Regions from separate parts of the Bacillus sp. A015 genome, predicted to be linked through region 1. Evidence: riboswitches for the same ligand, from Rfam matches in the RefSeq annotation. Region 1 holds a riboswitch; each other region holds the start of a gene.

Region 1 (5,427 bases):
ATTTGTTTCATAAAGTAATGTTTCAGCTAGCTTGATTTCTTCCTTTGGAATTGAAGCGAAACGTTCAAGTTTTTCAGTATTAACGATTGCATAATCAAGTCCTGCTTGGACGCAGTGATACAAATAGACGGCATTCAAGACCTCTCTGCCAACAGGCGGGAGTCCGAAAGACACGTTACTAATGCCTAAAATCGCGAGACACTCAGGCAGTGTTTCCTTGATCATTTTGATGCCTTTGATCGTTTCTTCAGCAGCGCCAATATACTGCGCGTCTCCAGTGCCTACTGGAAAGACAAGAGGATCAAAAATAATGTCACTTGCAGGAATTCCATATTTCTTCGTTAGCAATTCATGGGAACGTACGGCAATCTCGAGCTTTCGTTCTGCTGTCACTGCCATCCCTGTTTCATCGATCGTTCCAACAACAAGTGCGCCGCCATATAGTTCACAAGCGGAAGAATCTCTTCAAACCGCTCTTCGCCATCCTCTAAATTAATGGAATTGATGATGGCTTTCCCTTGAGAATACGTAAGTGCTTTTTCAATCACGTGTTTATCCGTTGAATCAATGACAAAAGGAGCTTTGATCTTTTTCATGGCTTCTTGTAAAAAGCCTTCCATGTCAGCTGCTTCATCACGGTCTGGATCTGCTAGACACACATCAATGACGTGAGCGCCATTTTTCACCTGAGCACGAGCAATTTCTGACGCCTCTTCAAACTTTTGTTCAGCAATCAGCCGTTTGAATTTCCGGGAACCAATGACATTTGTCCGCTCACCTACAAAAAGCGGACGCATTGCTTCTTCATAAATAAGGGGTTCAATTCCTGATACGGTATGCTGTGATGATTCATGAACCATGCTGCGCGGCTGGAGCGAGCGCACTTCGTCTGATAATGCCTGAATATGTGCAGGTGTTGTTCCGCAGCAGCCCCCGACGATATTTAACCAGCCTTCCTGTGCAAAGGCGGCGATTTTTTTAGCAAGGGAAGCAGGGGATTCGTGATATTGTCCTTCTTCATCTGGGAGACCAGCATTTGGATAGCAGCTAACAGCTGACTTTGCGATGGAGGAGAGTGTGCGGATATGGTCTGTCATAAATTCTGGACCAGTTGCACAGTTTAGGCCAACGCTGATAGGTTTCATATGCTCAAGAGAGATATAAAAGGCCTCAATATCTTGACCAGCAAGGGTGGTGCCCATTGGTTCAATCGTACCTGATACCATGAGTGGTAATTGAATGCCGGTCGCGTTAAAGGCTTCCTGAATGCCCTTGAATCCAGCTTTTACATTCAGCATGTCTTGGCTTGTTTCTAAAAGAAGGGCATCACATTTGCCGTCAATGAGTGCGCGGGCCTGCTCCTCATAGTTTGCGACGAGCTCTTCAAAGGTTGTGCCGCCTGTCACAGATAATGTTTTAGTTGTAGGCCCCATTGCGCCTACAACAAAACGAGGCCACTCCGGTGTGGAGAAACGGTCTGCTTCATTCTTTGCCAGCTGAGCAGCTCGTGCATTGAGTTCATAGGCGAGATGGCCAAGCCCGTATTCATCGAGAACAAGTTTCGTAGCGCCAAATGTATTTGTCTCAATTAAGTCCGCACTTGCTTCAAGATATTCCCGGTGGATTGTGGAGATGATGTGAGGGGCTGTCATGTTCAAATATTCGTTACAGCCCTCATACTCTTCTCCGCCAAAGTCCTCTGCTGTGAGATTGGCGTTTTGAATCATTGTGCCCATTGCACCATCAAGGACGAGGATGCGTTTCTTGAGCTGTTCAGTGATAGTTGGCATGTACGTTTGGCTCCTTTTCTTTCTGATGGATGTAGGTTGTCAGTTCTGCTGTTAAATCTGATCGAAGGAAAGGAGTAATTAAATAAATGCCATTAAACAATTCGCAGGCCGTATCTAATAAAGACCGGGCAATCGCTAAGCCTTCTGTTCGCTGCTTTTCCTTATCCTCGCCTGCCTTGGCCATGATGTCACGAATCGAATCAGACAATTTGATGCCCGGAATTTCATGGTGAATAAACTCTGCATTTCTGCTGCTTGTTAACGGCATAATGCCGATGTAAATCGGTTTATCCAAATGACGGCTTTCCTCATGAATTTTCACTAGCTGTTCCTCTGAATAAACAGGCTGTGAGATGAAATAATCAGCGCCGTATTCTATTTTTTTCTCAAGACGTTTTACTGCTTTATCGATATGACGCACATTTGGATTAAACGCGCCAGCCACTGAAAAATTGGTCTTTTTACCAAGCGGCTTCCCTGAGAAAGAAAGTCCTTCGTTAAACTGTTTGATCAAACGGATCAAATCAAAGGAGGTTAAATCATAAACAGATGTTGCACCTGGGAAATCACCAATTTTAGACGGGTCGCCTGTGATGGCTAAAATATCGGTTAATCCGAGAGTGTCGAGTCCCATCAAATGGGATTGTAGTCCAATCAGATTACGATCACGACACGTGATATGGACAAGTGAACGCATATCAAGCTGCTGTTTCAATAATGCGCCGCAAGCCACATTGCTAATGCGCGGAGTCGCAAGAGAATTATCAGCTAACGTCAGAGCATCAATGCCTGCACTCTTTAATTCATTTGCTGCGACAAGGAATTTTTTGAAGTTCAGCTTCTTTGGCGGGTCCAGCTCTACGATAATCGATCGTTTTTTAACAGCCAGCTCGTCAAGTCCAGGTTCAGTGCGCTGGTCTTGGATCGAAATGATTTCTTCTTTTAATATTTTCACTTCTTTTTCAGTGATCGGTGCTAAATCTTTAACAGCCTCAGCCATTGCGCTAATATGCTGAGGCGTCGTTCCGCAGCAGCCTCCGATAATGCGTGCGCCTTGATTTCTAAACTCTAGTGCACTTTTTCGGAAATAATCATTATCTGTATCATAGACGAGTCTGCCTTCTTCAAGAGACGGGAGACTGCTGTTAGGATAGACAGATAAATGAGAATTTTCCAAAATCGGGACGCCTTCGAGTGCCTGAATCATATGATAAGGGCCCAGCCTGCAGTTGATCCCAACGACATCAGCGCCAAGAGAGGATAGTTCAGATAAACCGTCCTTCAGCGGTGTACCGTCCTGCAAAACACCTTGCTCGTGCATGGATACGTTCATGACAATCGGGAGAGTCGTTTCTTTGCGTGCAATTTCGAGAACGGCCTTCGCCTCTTCCATATCATAATACGTTTCAAGCAATAATCCGTCAGGCTGTTCATTTAATAGGATGTACAGCTGCTCTCTAAAGCTTCGTTTGATCTCGTCTATAGAGTAGGCATTTTTGTTAAACGTTCGAATGCCGCCAATCGTTCCGAGTACATAAGCTGAGCCGGCGGCAGCTTTTGCAATTTGTACCGCTTTTGTATTGATGCGTTTTGTTTCTTCCTCTAAGCCGTAGCGGGATAGTTTAATATAATTCGCACCGTACGTGTTCGTTTGGATGATGTCAGCTCCAGCCTGCACATACGCCTCATGCACTCTTTTCACTTCATCTTCTTTTGATAAATTTAGTTCTTCAAAGCACCGGTCAATGCCGTAAGAGTATAAAAGTGTTCCCATTGCTCCGTCAGCAATCAATACGCGATTTTGTAAGTCTTGTAATAGGCCCATTGTATTCCTCCTTATTTCTATGTAACAAAAAAAGCCTTCTGATAAGAAGAAGACTTTTTGGCTGTATCGTAATTCTTCTCCTTATCTTCCAAGCAGTTGCTTGCTGGATTTAGCACCTTGGTCATAGAAAATACATTTCTACTACACCGGTTGCTGAGGCTTCACAGGGCCAGTCCCTCTGCCTCTCTTGATAAGAAAGCGATATGAACATGTCAATGAATTGAACTTCCATCAACTGTAACGAAAAAATCGGAAATAATCAATGGAAAATTTAAAATTTATCGAAAATTTATAAATTGGACGTCAATCGGCAAATCTGCTTTGCGCATGAGTGAAATGACCTCTTGTAAATCATCTTTATTTTTTCCTGTTACACGCACTTGGTCATCTTGAAACTGCGACTTCACTTTGATGCCAGATTGCTTAATGAGTGCGTTGATCTTTTTGGCATTGTCTTTATCGATACCGCTAATCAGCTTGGCACGCTGGCGTACTGTTCCGCCTAGGGCATGTTCGGTTTTTCCGTAGTCGATGTTTTTAGTTGGAACATTTCGTTTAATCAGCTTTGTCACAAGCACATCTTTTAGCTGTTCAAGCTTGAAGTCATCATCTGAGATGAGAACGAGCTCTTCTTTTTCAAGTGAAATATCACTTTTACTTCCTTTAAAATCATAACGATTTTTAATTTCTTTTAGCGCTGCTTGAATGGCGTTTTGCACCTCTGGCAGTTCCACCTTCGATACAATATCAAATGAACTTTCTTTTGCCATAACACATGACCTCCAAGTATAGATATTGCGTCTATTTTATCATGCAAACAGGGCAAGAAGAAACTTTATCGAATAGACAAATCAAAGAGTTCAGCCGCTTGCGGTATAAATCAAGGGAAGTTTGTCCACTTTAGCTAACAGAACTAGAGATGTTCATGTTGAGAGAAGTATAGTAGAATAAAGTGAATCAAAAGATGAACGAACGCTCTTTTATGGGCAGATAGGAAGGAAGAGAACATGAGACCAGGTGAGCAATTGACCTTGCAAATAGAGAACGAGATGGAGTACGGCTACTTTTTGACAGATGGTGAAGATTCTGTCCTCTTGCACCGCAGTGAGATGACAGAGGATATTGATGACAGGGATGAAGTAGAGGTCTACTTATATGTAGATCATGAAGAAAGACTAGCAGCTACGATGAAAATGCCTACAATCAATGCACATACATACGGCTGGGTAGAAGTCGTAGACGTTGTAGAAGACATGGGCGCATTTGTCGATGTCGGGCTATCAAAGGATGCACTTGTTGCAACAGAACACCTCCCGCCTTTTGAGGAAGCATGGCCGAAAAAAGGAGACAAACTCTACTGTATGCTGAAAGTCACAAGCTACGGCAGAATGTTTGCAAAGCCAGCCACTGAGGATGTGATCAGTGAATTATTCACTGAGGCGCCAGAAACCTTAATGAACAAAGAAATCACTGGGACAATTTACCGCTTAATTGCGACAGGCTCCTTTATGCTAACAGATACAGGGGTGAGAGGATTCATCCACCGCACAGAACGAAAGGAAGAACCAAGATTAGGATCGATCGTTACAGGCCGCGTCATTGCCGTGAAAGAAGATGGAACCGTGAACGTTTCATTGCTTCCTAGAAAACAGGATGCGTTATCTGTTGATGCAGAAGAAATATTAACCTATATGAGAACGAGAAATGGTGCCATGCCATACTGGGATAAAAGTGATCCAGAAGATATCCGTGAACGATTTCAAATGAGCAAGGCAGCCTTTAAACGCGCATTAGGTCATCTGATGAAAAATG
Region 2 (5,427 bases), on a different contig from region 1:
ATATAGATACAAAAACAATAGCTAGATAGTTCTAATTACTGTCTAAAGTTTAAACGTTGCTTGTTTTTAATATGTAATACCGAGCTGTCTTTAATCCGAGCTCTTCGCATACCTCTAAATTTAAATGCTATTCAGAAAATAGCCAGACATGCTAGTGCTAAAACAACATCAGATATTTATGGCCATGTCACAAACAAATTAGAATTTAACACTGCAGAACACTTTAATCGTTTTGATCCTAAAAATACTTAAACAACCTAGCGGATAAGAGGACATCCTAATTCGTCCCCATTTGAAAAAACAGAATAAAATATTGTTGTTAGAAAAACAAAAAACCCTTGCTAAGCAAGGGTTTCAACGATGATTCCGACTGGGCTCGAACCAGCGACCTCTACCCTGTCAAGGTAGCGCTCTCCCAGCTGAGCTACGGAATCGGGTTATGTATCAGTTCTGGGCTTTCTGTACTGACAGTCTCTATTATATAACCATATATACAGGGCGTCAATGGTTTTGTTCAAAAAAGGCCAAAAAGCCGGATTCAGGAGCCGGCTTTTTTCCCACTTCATTTATGACTGGTTCACAAGGACGGGCTTTAGTTGATCGAGCGCTTGTTTGAAGTCGCGTTTGAGGTCTTCTCCATTTTCGACCCCGACACTTAATCGCAGCAATCCATCCGTGATGCCTCTTTTTTCTCTTTCTTCTTTTGGCATAGCGGCATGTGACATTTTGGCCGGGTAGGACAGAATGGATTCGACAGCGCCTAGGCTGACGGCGAATACAGGTAATGTGACGCCCTCGACCAATTCTTTTACAGCCGCTTGATTCTCTAGTTCAAATGAGAGAACGGCTCCTGCTCCGCTTGCCTGCTTTCGCTGAATCTCTGCACCTGGATGGTCATCTAAGCCTGGGTAGTATACTTTTTTCACCGCAGGATGTTCTTTTAGAAATGAAGCCAGTTCTATTGCCGTTTGGCTTGCTTTTTCTAATCTGACCTGAAGTGTTTTTAACCCTCTTAGCACGAGCCAGCAATCCTGAACGCCAAGGACCGCACCAAAAGAGTTTTGCAGCGAATATAGTTCCTCTCCCAGCTTTTCGTCTTTGACCACCGCTAAACCAGACAGCACATCACTGTGACCGCTTAAAAATTTCGTTGCACTGTGCAGCACAACATCAACGCCAAGGTCTAGCGGCCTCTGGAGAGCAGGCGTTAAAAACGTATTATCTAAGAAGGTCAGACAGTCATGCTCTTTTGCAAGCTGGACGACGCCTTCAATATCCGTAATCCCCAGTGTAGGATTTGACGGTGTTTCCATATAAATGACCTTCGTATTCGATTGAATGCCTTGTTTGACTTCATTCAAATCCGTCATGTCCACGAAGGTATGCTCAATGCCAAATCTCGAAAGGACTTGCGTGATCATACGGAATGTTCCGCCGTACACATCTCTTGTGACAAGGACGTGATCTCCCTTTGATAAAAGAAGAAAAGCGGTTGAAATGGCTGCCATGCCTGACGCAAAGGCAAGCCCTCTTGTTCCTCCTTCTAACGCTGCAATGGTATCCTCTAATGCTTGACGTGTAGGGGTTCCTGATCTGGAGTAATCATATTGGCCAAATTCATCAAAGCTGCTTTGATGAAACGTGGACGCATGCTGAATCGGCACACTGACTGCACCTGTTGAACGGTCTGTTTTAAACGCATTATGAACAAGTTTTGTTTCGAGTGTCCAATCGTGTGTGGTCATTTGGCATGTACCTCCTCTTTCACTTTTGATAGTGCCTGTTTCAGATCAGCTTTCAGGTCATCCACATGCTCAATCCCAACAGAGAAACGGAGCAGTTTGTTACACACGCCGTTTGCTATGCGAATCTCTTCTGGAATGTCCATGTGCGTTTGCGTGGCAGGATACGTAATGAAGCTTTCGATTCCGCCAAGACTTTCAGCAAAACAAATCGTTTTCAGCTGCTTTAAAAATGGATTGACCCAGTCCTCTTTGGCTACACGAAATGACAGCATTCCTCCCTTGCCTGGGTAAAGAACATCTTGAATTTCAGGCTGCTCCTCTAAAAAATCCGCTAACTCCTTCGCATTTTCCTCATGCTGACGCATTCTAAGGGCCAATGTTTTCATTCCTCTCATTAAAAGCCATGAGTCAAATGGAGATAGGACCGCTCCGATAGCGTTTTGATGCTGGAACATGTCTTCAGATAGCTGCTCTCCTTTTGTGACCACAAGCCCGGCAAGGACGTCGTTGTGTCCGCCTAGATATTTGGTTGCGCTATGAATGACAATGTCCGCTCCTAGCGTAATCGGCTTTTGCAAGACTGGGGTGTAAAAGGTGTTGTCGACAATGACCAAAGCGTCATGCTCTTTTGCAATCTTCGCTATTTTTTGAATATCCGCTTCCTGCATGAGTGGATTTGTCGGCGTTTCAATAAAGACGGCTTTTGTGTTTGGCGTGATTTTAGAGCGTAAACAGTCTTCATCTGAAAAATCATCATAAAGAAAACGCAAGCCGTATTTTTTCCATTCGTTTTCAAACAAACGGTATGTTCCGCCATATAAGTCTGATGAGACAATGAGTTCATCTCCGCTCTCAAATAGAGCCATGATCGTTTGGATCGCTGCCATTCCCGAACTGAAGGCAAAACCGGCCGTCCCTTCTTCGAGTGAAGCAATCGCATCCTCTACAAGCTGTCTTGTTGGGTTTTTCGTTCGAATGTAATCAAACCCTGTTGATTCACCTATGCCTCTATGTCTGTATGCTGTTGAAAGATAAACGGGAGGACTGACTGTGCCAGTCGCCTCTTCGCTACGGTTTCCAATTTGCGCTAATTTCGTTTCCACATGTTCTGTCATTTGACACCATCCTAAGTAAAATCTGATTTCAAAACAGAAAAACCCCTTCTTCATAAGAAGAAGGGGTTTAATCGCTTCCTCTTATCTTCCAAGCAAAAAAGCTGCTTGCTGGATTTAGCACCTTGGTACATCACGTGACGTGATGCATACCGGTTGCTGAGGTTTCAAAGGGCCAGTCCCTCCACCTCTCACGATAAGAATGTGTTGTCTGTCTGTTCTAATTCTTAATACTGTAACGTATTAAAACTCATTTTTCAAGGGGAATTGTAATGATTAATTAAAATTTTCTGTATTTTATAACAGAATGGATGTCAGCCGATTTGATTGCATGTTCGCATATAGGAACAACGCTGTCTTTCATGTTACAATGAATGGAAACGTTTCACTTGTGATGAATTTGGTTAGCTGGAGGAATGGATTATGGTGAAGAAAACAGGAATCATTCAAGAAGAAACCTTACAGTCAAAAGAACTTGGGACGGACATGACCGTTTTAATCTATTTGCCAGTCAATTACTCCCCCCTTTATACATATCATGTCATCATTGCACAAGATGGTCATGATTATTTCCGCTTAGGTAAAATAGGCAGACAGGCGGAAGAATTGATGCAAAATAAAGAAATGGAACGCTCGATTATCATTGGTGTTCCTTACGAAAATGTCACTGAAAGACGAGAAACGTATCATCCAGAAGGCACAAAGTTTGAGGCGTATAAACGTTTTTTGGCAAATGAACTTGTCCCTTATATTGATGAACACTATCCAACGTATCAAATTGGGTCAGGACGTACGTTCATTGGTGATTCACTAGGCGCTACGATTTCACTCATGACAGCCATTGATTATCCTTCTTTATTTGGCGGGCTGATTTTGCAGTCTCCATACGTTGATGAGTCGGTCTTAGAAGCCGTCAAACAGTCAACAGCACTTTCTCATTATGCCATTATCCATCAAATTGGATCGGAAGAAACGGCTGTGAAAACAACAGATGGCCAAGTGCTTGATTTTATCAAACCGAACGCAGACTTAAAGGCCCTTCTTGAACAGTCTGGTGCGGATTATTTATTTGAAACATTCGAAGGGGATCATAAATGGACGTTTTGGCAGCCGCTCATTGCCCCTTCGTTAAAAAGAATGCTCCCATATTCGTTAATCAACTGAATTTTGTTATAATAAACAATAATAAATACTTTCTTAATCAGGAGGGAACATGATGAAATACGGAGTTGTTATATTTCCATCAAAAAAACTGCAAGATATTGCGAACTCTTATCGGAAACGTTATGATCCGAACTATGCACTCATACCGCCTCATTTAACATTAAGAACACCTTTTGAATTAACGGATCTAGAAGCAGCTGAGATCGTTTCAACCTTGCGAGAGTATGCAAAAAATGCTTCTCCCATTACCTTACGCATTAAAAAATTCAGTTCATTCGCTCCTGTAAACAACGTCATTTATATGAAAGTAGAACCGAACGAGGAATTAATGGGTCTAAATGAAAAATTGTACACTGACCCACTTGCTGGCACACCGGAATATGCATTTGTTCCGCATGTAACAGTGGCTCAAAAATTATCAGATGATGAGCATTCAGACGTACTTGGCACATTAAAGCTGAGAAAGATTGATCATGAAGAAACGGTTGACCGCTTCCATCTTTTATATCAATTAGAGAATGGATCTTGGACCGTTTATGAAACATTTATTTTAGGAGAGGGATAAAGACATTTGAAAACAGTCATCGCAAAAGCACAAACACAACGAGAAGATGCATATTACGTTCGAAAAGAAGTGTTCGTAAAAGAACAAGAAGTCCCTTTAGAGATCGAAATTGATGAACTAGAAGACGAAGCCACCCATTTTGTCATTTATAACGATGACAATAAGCCGCAGGCAGCCGCTAGACTGCGTATGATTGAAGGTCCCAAGGCAAAGCTTGAACGGATTTGTGTGTTAAAAGAGGCGCGCTCTTTTGGCCTTGGTCACAAACTGCTAGAGGCGCTAGAAACAGAGGCCACTTCCAAGGGAGCAAAGGAAGCTGTTATGCATGCACAAGTCCAAGCTCTTCCTTTCTACGAAAAGAAAGGCTACAAAGCCGTTTCTGAACCATTTGAAGAAGCGGGTATCACACATGTCAAAATGACAAAAACACTATCTGTTTGATCAAAGAGAAAAGCCAGGACATCATGGATGCGCTGGCTTTTCATTATTTATTATCGTTCGTCAAGGTAAGAAAGCGCAATCATTTATATATAAGCATTGATATGAATGCCCTTGCCTTCCTCCATAAACATATCTCGTACAAAGCGTTCCCGCTTTTTTTGCTGTACTTTCGTTTCTGCTTCTGTCACTAAGTCCTCTTTTTTCTCCAGCTCTCTGTATACCTTGTCATGAAAGGTGCGAGTGACCTCTGTCACTCTCGCATAGTCTTCTTTATCCTGAGGAGCAGGACGATTGATATATTGAAAATACAGATCCGGCTGAATCGGGGCTATATATCCCATCAAGAACGCCTCCTTTGCTTCTCTTCTATTCTACTATTCCCTAATTATGACTGTTTGAA
Region 3 (5,427 bases), on a different contig from region 1:
TCCCGCCGCCCTGCTCATGAATAGAGCTGCTTTCATTTTTGACTGCCTTCATCAGACTCAGCGCACCGAGTGAGGCAAGCAGTACACTCATCATGATAAAGATAGAGTAATAATCTCCTTTTAGGAAAAGGCTCACCAGCAGATACGATAGGCTGAGTGATAAAAAGGGTGACACAACCCAGACCTTCAGCATCTTTTTCACGATATGTTTATGAAAAATGTTAGGTCCACCCTTTGCCATCCCAAGTCCGATAATGGATGAGGAGGTGATTTGAGTAAGTGGAACTGGCAGCCCAAAAATAGAGCTGACGATGACAAGTCCAGCGCCGGTACTCGATAACAAAATCCCTTCACCCGTTTGATAGCGGGTGATTTTCTTTCCGTTTGTTTCTAGCACTCTTCTGCCAAGCAACAGGGCACCAAGTGCGACGAAGATTCCGCCGTAAAGTGTTCCTTGCCCAACGGACAAGACGCTTGAGGCCACAAGCGGGCCGACTGCATTGGCAACATTGTTCATACCGGCTGAAAACGCCTCTAGAAATCCACTGATCATGAGCAAGACTGATAAAATCGCAGTGCTTTTTTTAGATAATGTGCGTTTAGGGAACATTCTGATGATTTTGACTACAGTAAAGGTGAAAACAAAGGCGACAAGTGGAATGATGATCCAAAAGGCCACAATGACTAAAATAGATTTCACATATAACACTTTATACGCGACTGCAACACCGACCACAGCCCCTACTGTGACCTCACTTGTTGATAAAGGGATGGCCATCAGATTCGCTATGAAGAGTGATAATGCGGCAGAGCCAATGATGATACAAACGATTTCAAGCGTAATCACAGATTCTGGCATAATACCAGAGCTAATCGTTTTGACGACCTCACCGCCGCCAATCACTGAACCTGCTAAAACCCCAACTGCACAAACGCTGAGTGCATAGATGGGCTTTTTAATTGCACCTGATCCATACGCAATGCCCATAGAAGCGGCTGCTCCGCTTGCGCCTATGTTTAAAGCAAAGAATAAACTAAATAAAATTGCGGCGATTTCCATACATTATGCTCCCTTACTCATGTAATCCGCACTCAGTCTTTGCTGTACCTGACCATCTGCCAGAACGCAAATCATCCGCAGTAAATGCTGGCTGTGTACACGGTGCACAGCCGATACTTGGGTATCCCTGGTCATGCAGCGGATTATAAGTAAGATCCTCTCTAGATGCATATCTCCATATGTCCTTCCACGTCCAGTGAATGAGCGGACATACTTTCACTGATTTGAACTTTTCATCCTTATTTAAAAAGTTCGTACCTGCTCGTTTTGGTGACTGCTCTCTTCTTAAGCCAGAAAGCCATGCCGGATAGCCAGATAGTGTCTCTTGCAAAGGAATGACCTTGCGCATATGGCAGCAGCTTTGAGGATTTGTTTCCCATAATTTTTCACCATGCTGCTCGTTTTGCTGTTCAACTGTCAGCTCAGGTGTTTTCAGTACGATGTCTAATCCGGGGTATCTTTCCTTTACCGCATCAATTGTATCGTACGTTTCCTTAAAATGCAGACCTGTATCTAAAAAGACAATTCTCGCATCCTTTTTTACTTTCGCAATAAGATCAATCAGGACAATGCCCTCAATGCCAAAACTGCATGCATAAACGAGCTGATCACCATAATGACCGTACGCCCATTTCAGCACGGATAGGGCCCCTTTATACAAATCGTCCTCTTGAAATGTAATGGACGGCTCTTGCCAATTTTCGTAAGTTAACATTGTTTCTCCCCTTCCGGAGTACCGCTCATATTGCTAATCTGCGCACTACTTCAATCTAATTTTTTCATTTTTCCCACTTAAACATTTGACCGTCCTGAACAATGAACGTAATCGAACCGAATTTCATTTCCCCCAATCAGTTCTTGCACGTGCTTCACTAAATCCTCATCCTGATTTTCTTCAATTCTTCCTCCTCATCGTGAAAAATAAAAAAACTTTCTTTCAGTCCGAAAGAAAGATGAGGAAGCTCACGATTTCCTTATCTTTCAAAATAGAATCATTTTGCAGGAAGTGGCACCTTGCGAATCGCAGGTTGCCGGGTTTCATCGGGCCAATCCCTCCACCTCTCTGGATAAGAGTTTTAATTTGTATTAAATATTAACACAATTCAAACAAAAGTCAACCCGACTTTATTGATAGGATTAGTTCTTATTTGAATTTGAGTCTATTTTACTATTTTTAACCAAATGAAAAAGCTGTGCAGCGAGGCACAGCTTTCAGATTGTTGACAAAGGGCTAAAATGACCTTTATTTTAGCCCTTTGTCTTCTTTTCAGCGTGATAGAAAACCTTTGAAGTCTAGGAAGGACGAGTACCGGAGCGGAGCGAATTTGACATTCGTGAGCACCGGCACGCAGGACTGACACCGAATGCGAGGGTTTGTCTACACGCTGAAAGCTGTGCAGCTAGGCACAGCTTTTTAGACCGTTTCTTCCATCCAAGATTCAGAGGTAGGATCTTGTCTCCAGCGTTTTAGTTTATTCATAGCAGAAGGTTCGATCGCTTTTAGCTCAAGTGCCACGTCTGTCAGCGTGTCATAGTCTGTTAGTGTGACATATGGAATGTTTTTCTCTTGAAAAGCAGCAGCTGCTTTTGGCAGGCCGTATGTGAAAATTGCAGCAACTCCGAGTACGTCACAGCCTTCGTCTTGAAGAGCCGAGACCACTTCAAGCACGCTCCCACCAGTTGAAATGAGGTCTTCTACGACAACAACTTTTTGACCAGGCGATACGGCTCCTTCAATTTGATTCCCTTTTCCGTGTGCTTTTGGCTTACTTCTGACATAACACATCGGCACGTTCAGGCGGTCTGCAGCTAATGCGGCATGCGGAATGCCCGCTGTTGCAGTGCCAGCGACAACCTCCGCTCCCTCAAAATGAGTGAGAATCAAATCTTTTAGACCTTCAGCGATGTCGTGTCTCACTTCCGGGTACGACAAAGTCAGGCGGTTATCACAGTAAATCGGTGATTTGATGCCGCTTGCCCACGTAAACGGTGTGTCTGGTTTTAATGAGACAGCTTTGATTTGTAGTAGATGTTTAGCGATTTTCGTTTTCATCCGGCAGTCACTCCCACTCTTTCAAAATTTGATGATAGGCTTCCATTGGACTTTCAGCTTTCGTGATGGACCTTCCGACAACAATTTGTGAAACACCTTGCTCTTTTGCAAAGGCAGGTGTCGCCACACGCTTTTGGTCATCGGTTTGATCATTCGGCAAGCGAATCCCTGGTGTCACAGTGAGAAAGGATGGTGAGATGTGCTCATGAAGGGCTTTAGATTCATGAACAGAGCAAACAACACCGTCGAGTCCACTTTCATATGCCAATTGTCCGTAATGCAACACAGTCTCTTGCAATGGACGATCAATGAGTAATTCTTTGTTCATCATGTCTTCTGACGTACTTGTCAGCTGAGTCACAGCAATAATGCCCGGGCGGCTTTGTCCAGCAGGCGTCCCGCTTTCAAGTCCCTCTACCGCAGCCTGCATCATTCGTTTCCCGCCAGCTGCATGCACATTGACCAAATCAACGCCAAGTGCAGCAAGCCGGTTCATCGCCTTTTGCACCGTTGTTGGAATGTCATGTAATTTCAGGTCAAGAAATATGCGGCAATCTTTTTCTTTCAGCGCGTCAAGGATGGCTGGCCCTTCTTGGTAAAACAGCTCCATACCAACCTTCACAAATAATGGTGTGCCTTCAAAGGGTTCTAAAAAGGCAAGTGCCTCCTGCCCTGATGGAAAATCAAGCGCGATGATGGGCAAGTGCTTCATGCTTCCAGCTCCTTCCGATACATTCCTCTACAGATGAATAACCATAAGCCGCTAACACATTTGGCAGCTCTTCAATGATTTCTGGGCAAATAAAAGGGTTCACAAAATTGGCTGTGCCAACAGCTACTGCACTTGCACCTGCTAGTAAAAATTCAAGTACATCTTCAGCACTTTGCACCCCGCCCATCCCAATAATCGGAATAGAAACCGCCTGACTGACCTCATGTACCATTCGAACAGCGACAGGTTTTATAGCTGGACCTGATAATCCGCCTGTTTTATTGGCAAGGATGGGCTTCCCAGTTTTTAAATCTAAACGCATGCCAATTAAGGTATTAATCATGGTGAGCCCATCCGCTCCAGCAGATTCAATTGCTTTAGCAATCTCAACAATATTGGCCACATTAGGAGACAGTTTCACATAGACAGGAACGGAGGAGACTTCCTTGACCGCTTTTGTCAACGACGCTGCCATGTTTGGGTCTGTACCAAATGCGATCCCGCCTGTTTTGACATTCGGACAAGAAATATTCAGTTCAAGGGCATGGACATTCTTTGCTTGGCTGATTTGTTTTGCTACTTCGACATAATCATCAACCTGTGAGCCAGCAACGTTTGCAATAATGGGGGTATCAAACTGCTCAAGCCAAGGCAATTCATTTTCGAGCACGCCTTTTAGACCTGGATTTTGAAGACCGATCGCATTCAGCATACCGGCTCCAGTCTCAGCCACCCTCGGTGTCGGGTTGCCAAATCTCGCTTCAAGGGTAGTGGCTTTGATCATGATGCCGCCCAGCATGGATAAATCATATAATGAAGCAAACTCTCTTCCGAATCCAAAGCAGCCTGATGCAGGTATAATCGGGTTCTTTAAAGATAAGCCGGGTAACTCCACGTTTAGCATGACAATGCCACCTCCTCTGCTTTAAATACAGGTCCATCAAGACAGACTTTGACGTAAGGTTTTTCGTGCTGATCGGTATGACAGACACAAGCAAAGCATGCACCGATTCCGCAGCCCATTCGTTCTTCCATTGAAATGTAGACAGGCTTATCGGGATATCTGTCCTTTAGTGCTTTTAGCATAGGTGTCGGTCCGCAGGAAAGCAGCACATCAAAGCTCAAATCATTTTCTTCGATCACACCTGTCACAAAACCTTTTGAGCCGTATGTTCCATCAACGGTCGCGATAAACGTATCTCCGAGTGCTTGAAATTTCTCCTCGTAAAATACATCCTTTTTCGATTGAAAGCCGAGGACATGCTTCACGATAACGCCTTTTTCCGTTAAACGCTTGGACAGCTCATATAGAGGCGGTACTCCAATTCCTCCACCGACTAGTAATGCCGTCTGCCCGGGATGGACAACTGAAGGGTCGTACCCGTTCCCAAGCGGCCCTAATACATCGACTGATTCTCCCGCCCGCTTTTGGGAAAGGAGCTTCGTGCCCTCTCCCTCTGCGCGGTAAATGATGGTTGCTTCTTTTTGCTCGGCATGAATGTTGGCAATACTGATCGGTCTTCTCAGCAGCGGTGTCATGGATTCGCTGACCTTTATATGAAGAAACTGTCCAGCCGTTTGAAATGATTCCACAAGGTCACC
Region 4 (5,427 bases), on a different contig from region 1:
CCTTGCAGCACCTTTTAACGTCATTAAAAGAAACAGGGAAGGCAAAGGGAGAGCTTCCCGTTACCCTTCAATCTGGTCAGCACAAATTATTCGAACTGACCATTACATCAAATGTCATGAGCGGTTTTTATATGTCCATCATGCGGGATATTACAGAAAAAAGGTTAATGGAAGAGAAGCTGTTAAAAAGTGAAGAACGCTTTAGAGAAATATTCGAAAATGCGATGGATGCTATCATCATATGGGCGGACGATGGAGAGATTGTGAGAGCCAATGAATCGGCCTGCCGTATTTTTGAATTACCAATGCATCAGCTGATTGGCAAGAAACTCACAGACTTTCTCGTCAAATCTGATAAGAGATATAGACCGACAAGAAGACGTTATATCAGGAATCATGAAATAAGGGAAGAACTCCTGTTCAGAATGGCAAATGGTCAATTTAAAGAGCTTGAGTTCACCTCAAAGCATGCGGTATTAGAAGGACAGCACTTAACCATTTTACGTAATGTCAGTGATAGAAAGCGAATGGAGCAGGAGCTTCGTGAAAGTGAGCTCAAATTCCGTAAAGTATTTAATGGGTCAATGGATGGCATTGTTCTTTTCGATAATCAATACCGGATTATTGATGTCAATCCTTCTGCAAGCGAACTGCTAGAACTGAAGGACGATCATTTAACTGAAATGAATCTCTTTCATATACTTGCCCCATATCAAATTGAAAATTTAGCACAGCCCGCTCAGGCAATGTCATTAGATGAGATGGACAATGAGGTTCCGTTTGTGCTGAGCCACCCAGATCAGCGCATACTGGAATTCTCTTTTAAACGCAATATTATTCATAACATGAATCTAGCGATCTTTAGAGATGTGACAGAGCGGAAGGAATTAGAAGAGCGGGTGAGAAAATCAGATACACTTCATGTGGTCGGAGAGCTTGCCGCTGGAATTGCACATGAAATTAGAAATCCGATGACGGCATTAAAAGGCTTCATTCAGCTGTTGAAAGGAAATATTGAAGGGGAGTATTCACTCTATTTCAATGTCATCACATCAGAGCTAAAAAGAATTGAATCCATCATTACAGAATTTTTGATTTTAGCGAAACCGCAAGCCATTGTGTATGAAGAAAAAAATGTGGTGCAAATTGTAAAAGACACGATGGATCTTCTGCACGCACAGGCGAATCTTGGCAATGTCCAAATGCACCTCAATGTCATGGATGAGATTCCGCTGATCTACTGTGAACAAAATCAATTAAAGCAAGTCTTCATTAACATTTTAAAAAATGCAATTGAAGTGATGCCGCGGAAAGGAAATGTATTCGTGAGCATTCAGCGGAAGGGCGAGGAGCATATTGTCATTTCATTGCGTGATGAAGGCTGCGGAATGACAGAGGATAAGCTAAAGCGTCTTGGTGAACCATTTTATACAACGAAAGAACGAGGAACTGGACTTGGTTTAATGGTTAGTTATAAAATTATTGAAGAGCATCAAGGAACCATTGAAGTAGAGAGTGAGGAAGGAGTAGGGACGGTTTTCCACCTTACACTGCCACTCAGGCAACAGAAACAAGAAGGAGAGCTTTAATATGTATTATACAGTCTATAGCGCACCAATCGGGGCATTATACATACTAGAAAAAGACGGTGTCATTATCGAAGTGGTGTTTGATGATGAACCGTTCTTGACAAAAAAGCAGGCAGCCGATCTAAAAAAAGAAGATACGTTTGTTTTACGAGAAGCGAAAAAACAGCTTGATGAGTATTTCAAGGGAGATCGTAAAGTATTCGATCTTCCACTCAAGCAAGCTGGCTCTCCATTTCAAGAGCAAGTGTGGGAGGCACTTTCGGCTATTCCATACGGTGAATCAAAAAGCTATGCAGACATTGCAGAAGCGATTGGCAATCCACAGGCCGTCAGAGCCATTGGACAAGCCAACCGGCGCAATGCCTTGCCTATTTTTATCCCGTGTCACCGGGTCATTGGAAAAGACCGGTCTCTCACGGGCTATGCAGGAACGAAGACAGATATGAAAGCGGTTCTGCTTGAATTAGAAGGCATCCCATTTGTTCAAAAATAAATCGATTGACCTGTTCCAAATGTTTAGCAAACGACATATCCTTTTATTAAGCTAAAAAAGTTGGTTGAGGGAAAAAGGAGGGCGCTAGGATGTTTTGGGGCAAAAAAGATAAAATGTATGCTGTCACGTCACTATGTGTCAAAATGAACGTTTTGACAGAGGAACAAAAAAAAGAAATTTTAGCCAAAACGATCGAAACAAAAAAGCGCGGTGCTCTTAAATGACAAGAACACGGCGCTTTTTTGTGATCAGAGTGAGATGCTTTCAGTGAAAAGTGCATCAATCTCCTCTGTGTAATTGGAAGTGATAATTCCTTTCTCTGTAATGATACCTGAAATGAGGTGGTGGGGAGTGACATCAAAGGCGGGATTAAATACCTGAACATCGGGCGGTGCAATTTGTATGCCATTTAATTCCTTTACTTCCAGCGGGTCGCGCTCTTCAATCGGAATATCTGTCCCATCGCGGGTCGATACATCAAAGGTCGAAAGTGGTGCTGTCACAAAAAACGGAATTTGAAAGTGTTTAGCCAGAATGGCAAGACCTAACGTTCCAATCTTATTCGCTGTATCTCCATTTCGAGCGATTCGATCAGCTCCAACAATGACAGCAGAAATTTGCTTTTCTTTCATCGTATGGGCTGCCATGTTATCTGTGATGAGCGTCACATCCACACCACCCTGCATCAGCTCCCATGTCGTCAGTCGAGCGCCTTGAAGAACGGGGCGTGTTTCACAAGCATAAATGTGAAGATCGAGATTTTTCTTTTTGGCTAAATAAAAAGGAGCAAGCGCTGTTCCGTAACGGCTCGTTGCGATGGAGCCTGCATTACAAATGGTCATAATACGGTCACCTGATTTAAAGAGCTGGAGAGCATTTTGACCAATTTGCCTGCATGTTTCTTCATCTTCGATTTGAATTTGAATGGCTTCATGGACAAGATCTGTTTTGGCTGCATTCACCGAAGCAGCACGCTCAATGCGCTGAATCAGTCGGTCTAATGCCCATGCAAGGTTCACAGCGGTTGGACGAGCACTGTTTAAATATTCTTTTAGTCGAGCGACTTCTTGTTGAAAGACATCAATGTCTTCTGTATCAATCTCTTGAGCACTCAGCGCCAGCCCAAAAGCTGCTGTAATGCCAATAGCAGGTGCTCCGCGTACTTTTAACGTCACAATCGCATCATACACATCTTCTTTAGTAAATAAATGCTCAAATACGGTTTCGGCCGGTAATTTTTGCTGATTCAAAATGTTAATATGGTTTTCTTCCCATTCGACGGAACGGGGAACTTCAAATTCTTTAGACAAAACCCGTCACTCCTTTACAGATTGCTGGAATAATGCGACGAGGTCAGACGCTGTTTCCACTGCATGATATTGTTTAATGAATGTTTTGCCGAGCGTAAGTGCTGCTTTTTTCTGCTGAATCCGTTTAGTTGATGATGGAATCGCATCAAGATCAGCTGCATGAGCAAGACCAATGGTTCGGCGAACAAGCTCACAGCCGGCAAAGCCTGCCGCTTCTTTTAAAATCCGGTCAAAGGTTGTTTCTAAAAAGCTGTCCGATACACTAAACGCTTCAATGCTGTCTTCTTTCCATGCCTTTGTGAACACTTCTTTGAATGTTGCCCACACATTGACGACATGGTCAAAAAGGTGCTGCTGTTCTTGTTCATTCTCATGAGATAAAGCATTCAGGAACAGATTGGAAATGAAGTGACCGATATCGAATCCGAAAGGACCGTAAAAAGCGAATTCTGGATCAATGATTTTCGTTTCCGTTTCGTTTGCAAAAATACTTCCAGTATGAAGATCTCCATGAACCAGTGTTTCAGCTGAGGTTAAGAAGATACGCTTCAGCTCTGCGGCTTTTGCTTGCAGTTCAAGATCAGCCCACAGTGCTTTTGCATCTTCTCTTAATTCCTCTTCGAAGTCATTTGTTTCACTATCAAAGAAAGGGTCTGTGAAGACGAGCTTTTCTGTGATGTCACAAAGATCAGGGTTCGTAAACTGCTTCACGAATTGTTTTTTGATTTTAGGATTTGTGGCAAAGTCAGATGTGTAAAATAGTGTTTTGCCTAAAAATTCACCGACATGATCTGATAAATGCGGATATTGTTTTCCGGCAATTAGCCCTTTTCTGACGATTTCTAAGTGTGATAGATCCTCCATTGCTGTCACAGCAAGAGCTGTATCAGAATAATAGACTGCTGGTACGAGATGCGGCGCATATTCTGACTGCTTAATCAGTGCAGCACTTTCAATTCTTGCACGATCTAATGTAAGCGGCCAGCTCTCCCCAACCACCTTTGCATAAGGCAGTGCCTGCTTGATGATCAATCCTTTTTCACGTTTGTGATCAAAAATATGAAAGACGTAATTTAAATTCCCGTCACCGATTTCAGTACATGTCAAATGACTGCTTTCTTGGATCAAACCAAGTCTAATCGCCAGTGCAACTGCCGAGCTCTCTGTTAATTCTTCATATGATGCCGTAAGTGTAACCAATTGCTTCCCCTCCAAATCATATAAAAAAGCCTCTTTCTCCTGAGAGAAAGAGGCTTGATAGCGTGTATGCTCTAAGCCTCTCTTATCTCTCAGCACATACGTCTGATGGAATTAGCACCGTGCCCTATAAGACAATTGTCTTGGCGCTGTACTTGCTGCGCCCCACTTCACAGTGGTATTAACGGTCGGTTGCTGTTGGGGTCAAAAGGCCAAATCCCTCGCCCAACTCTCGATAAGAGAAATCAATATGTAATTGTTTTGTCTGCATGCATTTCTTAATTCAAGATATTATCAGAGCTGCTCTTCACATGTCAATCTTTTTTCAAAATTGCTTTACAATTCATAAAACAATCCATTACAGTGAGTGTATTGTCACGTAACTTGAATAGAAGGTGAAAAAATGGAATTCCAGCAATCAGATGTGTTGAAACATTTACCGAAGCAGTTTTTTGCGTCGCTTGTCCAAAAAGTGCAGAAAAAAGTGCAGGAAGGAGCTGATATCATAAATTTAGGCCAGGGAAATCCTGATCAGCCAACTCCTCCGCATATTGTAAAAGCCATGCAGGAAGCGGTAGCAAAGCCCGAAAATCATCAATACTCCTCTTTTCGCGGAACAGCAAAACTAAAAAAGGCCGCCGCAGCCTTTTATGAAAGAGAATATGGTGTCACGCTTGATCCGAAGACAGAAATCGCCATATTATTTGGGGGGAAAGCGGGACTAGTTGAGCTGCCGCAATGCTTACTGAATCCAGGTGATACGCTGCTTGTCCCAGATCCGGGTTATCCTGATTACTGGTCAGGCGCTGTGCTTGCTGGAGCTCATATGGTCACCATG

Evidence for each region. A riboswitch is a leader RNA that binds a small molecule or an ion and turns the genes downstream of it on or off. The one in region 1 is predicted to bind S-adenosylmethionine.
Region 2: it holds a riboswitch for S-adenosylmethionine, as region 1 does, so the genes downstream of both, ACSLGF_RS18535 (methionine biosynthesis PLP-dependent protein) here and ACSLGF_RS10900 (bifunctional homocysteine S-methyltransferase/methylenetetrahydrofolate reductase) in region 1, are expected to answer to the same signal.
Region 3: it holds a riboswitch for S-adenosylmethionine, as region 1 does, so the genes downstream of both, ACSLGF_RS00455 (DUF2292 domain-containing protein) here and ACSLGF_RS10900 (bifunctional homocysteine S-methyltransferase/methylenetetrahydrofolate reductase) in region 1, are expected to answer to the same signal.
Region 4: it holds a riboswitch for S-adenosylmethionine, as region 1 does, so the genes downstream of both, mtnK (S-methyl-5-thioribose kinase) here and ACSLGF_RS10900 (bifunctional homocysteine S-methyltransferase/methylenetetrahydrofolate reductase) in region 1, are expected to answer to the same signal.

The regions. Positions count from the first base shown of each region.
Region 1 is NZ_JBSPZB010000011.1:174-5,600, reverse strand. It holds partial or broken gene metH (methionine synthase) at 1-1,790, opposite strand, end outside; gene ACSLGF_RS10900 (bifunctional homocysteine S-methyltransferase/methylenetetrahydrofolate reductase) at 1,774-3,615, opposite strand; SAM riboswitch class I at 3,694-3,812, opposite strand; gene ACSLGF_RS10895 (YajQ family cyclic di-GMP-binding protein) at 3,894-4,385, opposite strand; gene ACSLGF_RS10890 (CvfB family protein) at 4,623-5,427, shown strand, end outside.
Region 2 is NZ_JBSPZB010000040.1:187-5,613, forward strand. It holds tRNA gene ACSLGF_RS18525 (tRNA-Val) at 362-434, opposite strand; gene metC (cystathionine beta-lyase) at 567-1,745, opposite strand; gene ACSLGF_RS18535 (methionine biosynthesis PLP-dependent protein) at 1,742-2,860, opposite strand; SAM riboswitch class I at 2,939-3,060, opposite strand; gene ACSLGF_RS18540 (esterase family protein) at 3,281-4,021, shown strand; gene ACSLGF_RS18545 (YjcG family protein) at 4,074-4,586, shown strand; gene ACSLGF_RS18550 (GNAT family N-acetyltransferase) at 4,593-5,027, shown strand; gene ACSLGF_RS18555 (hypothetical protein) at 5,111-5,368, opposite strand.
Region 3 is NZ_JBSPZB010000001.1:87,913-93,339, reverse strand. It holds gene ACSLGF_RS00465 (anion permease) at 1-1,060, opposite strand, end outside; gene ACSLGF_RS00460 (phosphoadenylyl-sulfate reductase) at 1,074-1,775, opposite strand; gene ACSLGF_RS00455 (DUF2292 domain-containing protein) at 1,840-1,902, opposite strand; SAM riboswitch class I at 2,032-2,134, opposite strand; gene pyrE (orotate phosphoribosyltransferase) at 2,475-3,113, opposite strand; gene pyrF (orotidine-5'-phosphate decarboxylase) at 3,121-3,825, opposite strand; gene ACSLGF_RS00440 (dihydroorotate dehydrogenase) at 3,797-4,729, opposite strand; gene ACSLGF_RS00435 (dihydroorotate dehydrogenase electron transfer subunit) at 4,723-5,427, opposite strand, start outside.
Region 4 is NZ_JBSPZB010000007.1:84,609-90,035, forward strand. It holds gene ACSLGF_RS08440 (PAS domain S-box protein) at 1-1,589, shown strand, start outside; gene ACSLGF_RS08445 (methylated-DNA--[protein]-cysteine S-methyltransferase) at 1,591-2,082, shown strand; gene ACSLGF_RS08450 (hypothetical protein) at 2,172-2,306, shown strand; gene mtnA (S-methyl-5-thioribose-1-phosphate isomerase) at 2,331-3,392, opposite strand; gene mtnK (S-methyl-5-thioribose kinase) at 3,399-4,592, opposite strand; SAM riboswitch class I at 4,673-4,830, opposite strand; gene ACSLGF_RS08465 (aminotransferase class I/II-fold pyridoxal phosphate-dependent enzyme) at 4,993-5,427, shown strand, end outside.